DNA from 2 places in the Streptomyces sp. NBC_01224 genome. Region 2 is predicted to be linked to the other one. Evidence: predicted binding sites of a transcription regulator. Region 2 holds the regulator's gene; the other holds the start of a gene.
What was found. Region 2 encodes HrcA, which represses chaperone genes, less so after heat shock. Its sites were predicted from a motif close to TTNGCACTCNGNNNNNCNGAGTGCNAA; they were not measured.
Positions count from the first base shown of each region.

Region 1: a site for HrcA is predicted at 1,007-1,033, ahead of groES (co-chaperone GroES). Genes of this name have one in related genera too.

Region 1 covers NZ_CP108529.1:3,711,760-3,714,214, forward strand. Annotated here, with positions in the region: gene groL (chaperonin GroEL) at 1-446, opposite strand, end outside; gene groES (co-chaperone GroES) at 546-854, opposite strand; gene OG609_RS16060 (DUF6234 family protein) at 1,183-1,665, shown strand; gene OG609_RS16065 (polysaccharide deacetylase family protein) at 1,880-2,455, opposite strand, start outside.
Region 2 covers NZ_CP108529.1:6,183,510-6,185,964, forward strand. Annotated here, with positions in the region: gene OG609_RS27765 (MBL fold metallo-hydrolase) at 38-760, opposite strand; gene hrcA (heat-inducible transcriptional repressor HrcA) at 958-1,974, shown strand; gene dnaJ (molecular chaperone DnaJ) at 1,975-2,455, shown strand, end outside.

The DNA.
Region 1 (2,455 bases), 2.5 Mb from region 2:
AGCGCGGCCACGGCGGCGATGTCGGACTTGTCGTCGATCGGGCGGGCGGTCGCGAGGAGCTCCTCGGACACGGCCTTGACCGCGGCGTCGATGCCCTTCTTCAGGGCGGCCGGGGAAGCACCCGCGGCAACGTTGCGCAGACCCTCGCGGACGAGCGCCTGGGCCAGCACGGTGGCGGTGGTCGTACCGTCACCCGCCACGTCGTTGGTCTTGGTCGCCACCTCCTTCACCAGCTGGGCACCGAGGTTCTCGTACGGGTCGTCGAGCTCGACCTCGCGCGCGATGGTGACACCGTCGTTGGTGATGGTGGGAGCGCCGAACTTCTTGTCGATGACGACGTTGCGGCCCTTGGGGCCGATCGTCACCTTGACCGTGTCGGCAAGCTTGTTGACGCCGCGCTCAAGGGCGCGACGGGCGTCCTCGTCGAACTTCAGAATCTTCGCCATGGCAGCTGAGCATTCCTCTCAAACGAACTGCGCCCCCGGCCACCCGGCTGGTTATTCGCAGGGGGCCAGGGGCGCAGAACAGAAGCAAACGTGGGTGAATTACTTCTCGATGATCGCGAGCACGTCGCGAGCCGAGAGGACGAGGTACTCCTCGCCGTTGTACTTCACCTCGGTGCCGCCGTACTTGCTGTACAGCACGACGTCGCCGGTCTTGACGTCGAGCGGAAGGCGCTCGCCGTTCTCGAAGCGGCCCGGGCCCACGGCCAGGACGACGCCCTCCTGGGGCTTCTCCTTAGCGGTGTCCGGAATGACCAGGCCGGAGGCCGTGGTCTGCTCGGCGTCGAGCGGCTGGACCACAATGCGGTCCTCGAGCGGCTTGATCGCAACCTTGGAGCTGGCGGTCGACACGATCCGGTCTCCCCCTTCGGAGATCTCACGGGGTTAAGAGTCTTTGGATGGCGACCAGGTGGATCCGTCGTCGCGGGTGCCGGACCTGCCAGTCGCACAGTACTGCTGGCACTCTCCAGTGGTGAGTGCCAGCACCGAGACTATGACCGGGATTAGCACTCGGTCAAGCGGAGTGCCAATTCAGCCAGTCGTGGCGTCATGTGGACCCCGCTCGCGCACGGTGCGACGGGGCGCTGGTCGCATGCGGCAGTCCGGACAACGCAAAGGTCCGGGCAACATCAGGGACAACGCGGGGACGGACCACACCGTTCCGTACGACCGTGGGTTCATGCTCGAACCTCCGTACCGGCCGTCGAACCCGCTGCCGCATCGCCCCTCGGCCGCACAGGACTCCTCGCGCCCCGTGAACGGCTGCCTCGATGTGCTGCCGGGTCTGCTGCTCGTGGTCCTGGAAGGGCTGATCTGTGTGGGCGCCCTCTATTACCTGATCCTCTCGCGGTGGGACCCCGACGGTCAGGAGCCGGCGGGGCCGCCGCCGATGGACTGGACGCCTGTCCTCGTCTTCGGCGGGATCGCCGCGGTGATCTGCCTGTTCGCCGTGGTGCTGATCCGCGCGAACCGGCCCTGGGCGGGCGCGGTCCAGATCCTGGCCGCGCTCCTGCTGTGCGTGGTGGCGGCGCTGATCGGGCACGAGGACTACCGCCGCTCGCACCCGGCGCCGGCCTCCGCTCCCCCGTACGATCCCGGCCGGTCCGGCCACCAGTGCCTCAGCGGTGGCGACAACCGCGAGTGCCTGGACTCCTCCAGCTGACGGCAGGCGATGACGACCAGCGATCCCGGCGCCCCGTGGTCGCCGTGCGGATGCGCCTGCGGGCCCGCCGCGGGGGCCGGCTTCGGGTGGGTCATCTTCTGTGCGGCCTTGCGGCCCAGCCGTTCGATCGGGTCCACCGACTGTGCGCACCCGGCGGTGGCGGCCAGGAGCGCACCGGCGGTCAGCAGTCCGGCGAGCAGCCGATGCGCCCTTCTCATACGTAGTCCTCCAGCCGGGCCACGGCATACCCCTTGTCCGTAATGGTCTTCATGACCGCCCGGACCAGGTCGGCCATGCTGCCGCCCCAGTCCTTCCGGCCCCGGAAGTGCGTGAGGATGATGTCGCCGGGGTGCAGGTCCTGGTCCGCCTCGCGCCACTCCATGTGGTCCGGGAACGCCTCCGCGTTCCAGAGCGGTACGGCCTTGATGCCGCAGGACTTCGCGATGCGGAGCGTGTCCGCGTTGTAGTTGCCGTACGGCGGGCGGAAGAGGGTGGGCCGCTGCCCGTACTGCTCCGCGATGACGGCCTGCTGGTCGCAGATCTCGCTCTTCTGCTCTTTGTACGAGAGTCCGGGCAGGTAGGGGTGGTTGAGCGTGTGGTTGTTGAGGCCGACACCCAGCCGCTGCATCTCCAGGAAGTACCCGTAGCTGTCGCGTACCAGGTAGTCGCTGAGGAACGCGCTGTACGGGATGTCCAGCTCGTCCATCATCTGCAGCAGTTCGGGATCCTTCTCGTCACCGTCGTCCATCGTCAGGAAGACGACCCGGTCCTTGGTCGGGACGGTGGTGAA
Region 2 (2,455 bases):
CTGACAATCGCGGGCGAGGTCGTAGGACGACAACACGTCACGACACGCCGAAGCGGACGGCCAGTTGGTCACGCTGGTCCTTGATGAACGCCGCGTCCACCACCGCTCCGTGCCCCGGAACGTACACCGCGTCCTCGCCGCCCAGCGCCAGCAGCCGGTCCAGCGCGGCCGGCCAGCGGGACGGGACGGCGTCCCGTCCCGCCTGCGGTTCGCCGGATTCCTCGACCAGGTCGCCGCAGAGCACCACCGCGGGGGAGCCGGGGACGAGCAACGCCAGATCGTGGCCGCTGTGGGCGGGGCCCACGTTCGCCAGCAAGATCTGACGGCCGCCGCCCAGATCGAGCGTCCACTCGTCGCGCACTTCATGGTGCGGCGCCACCAGCGCACCGGCGGCCTCGGCCGCATCGTTTTCGGACACTCCGTGGCGCACCGCGGAGGCGTGCAGATCGTCCGCCCCGAGCTTCATCAGCCCGGCCATGCCGACCGCTCCGTACACCTGGGTGCCGGCGAACGCGGCGGTGCCCAGTACGTGGTCGAAATGGGGGTGGCTGAGTGCGATATGCGTCACCTTCCGGCCGAGCAGGGCCTGTGCCTGGATCCGGATTTCCTCACCTTCGCGGAGTGTTGATCCGGTGTCGTAGAGCAGCACTCCATCCGCTCCGACCACCAGTGCGACTGTCGCATCCCACCCGGGGAGGCGCCGTCGGCCCACTCCGTGACCGAGTCGCTCCCAGCCGAACTCTTCCCAAGAGGCGTCCATACCGCGACGCTATCGGCAACGACCTGCGCAGTCTCGCGGTAGCGTGACCGGTCGCCCTTGCTAGGCCCCCACTCGGCCGCCGTACACTGGCCGGGGGATTGCTGGCACTCGTGAGGACAGAGTGCCAGGGGGATTCCTGGGAATGAAGCAGGAACGGCCCGAGAACCACCGAGGAAACACAGCTGGAGGTGTGCGCGATGCTCAGCGAACGCAGACTCGAAGTGCTGCGCGCCATCGTCCAGGACTATGTCGGCACCGAGGAGCCCGTGGGCTCCAAGGCGCTCACGGAGCGGCACAAGCTGGGGGTCTCCCCGGCCACCGTCCGCAACGACATGGCGGTGCTGGAGGACGAGGGCTTCATCGCCCAGCCCCACACCAGTGCGGGACGCATCCCGACGGACAAGGGCTACCGGCTCTTCGTCGACAAGCTTGCGGGCGTCAAGCCCCTCTCGTCGCCGGAACGTCGTGCCATTCACAATTTCCTCGACGGCGCGGTCGACCTCGACGATGTCGTGGGCCGCACCGTACGGCTGCTCGCGCAGCTGACCCGGCAGGTCGCCATCGTGCAGTACCCCTCGCTGACCCGGTCGACGGTTCGGCATGTGGAGCTGCTGTCACTGGCAGCCGCCCGGCTGATGCTCGTGCTGATCACGGACACCGGCCGGGTCGAGCAGCGCATGATCGACTGCCCTGCGCCGTTCGGTGAGACCTCTCTCGCCGATCTGCGGGCCCGGCTCAACAGCCGGGTCGTCGGACGCCGTTTCGCGGATGTCCCGCAGCTGGTGCAGGATCTGCCGGAATCCTTCGAGAGCGAGGACCGGGGAACCGTCTCCACCGTGCTCTCCACCCTGCTCGAAACCCTCGTCGAGGAGACGGAGGAGCGGTTGATGATCGGCGGCACCTCCAACCTCACCCGCTTCGGGCACGACTTCCCTGTGATGATCCGGCCGGTGCTGGAGGCATTGGAGGAGCAGGTCGTGCTGCTGAAGCTGCTCGGCGAGGCCAAGGACTCGGGCATGACCGTACGGATCGGGCACGAGAACGCCCACGAGGGGCTCAACTCCACGTCCGTCGTCGCGGTCGGCTACGGTTCGGGCGACGAGGCAGTCGCCAAACTCGGCGTGGTCGGACCGACCCGCATGGACTACCCCGGAACGATGGGAGCGGTACGCGCAGTGGCACGTTACGTCGGACAGATCCTGGCGGAGTCGTAAGTGGCCACGGACTACTACGCCGTACTCGGCGTGCGCCGCGACGCATCTCAGGACGAGATCAAGAAGGCATTCCGTCGGCTCGCTCGTGAGCTGCATCCGGATGTGAACCCCGATCCGAAGACCCAGGAGCGGTTCAAGGAGATCAACGCCGCTTACGAGGTGCTGTCGGACCCGCAGAAGAAGCAGGTCTACGACCTCGGCGGCGACCCGCTGTCCGCCTCCGGCGGCGGTGGCGCGGGCGGATTCGGACAGGGCGGCTTCGGCAACTTCTCCGACATCATGGACGCGTTCTTCGGTACGTCGTCGCAGCGCGGACCCCGTTCGCGCACCCGGCGCGGCCAGGACGCGATGATCCGGCTGGAGATCGATCTCGCCGAGGCCGCGTTCGGCACCACCAAGGACATCCAGGTCGACACGGCCGTCGTCTGTGCGACCTGCAACGGCGAGGGCGCCGCACCCGGCACCTCCGCCCAGACCTGTG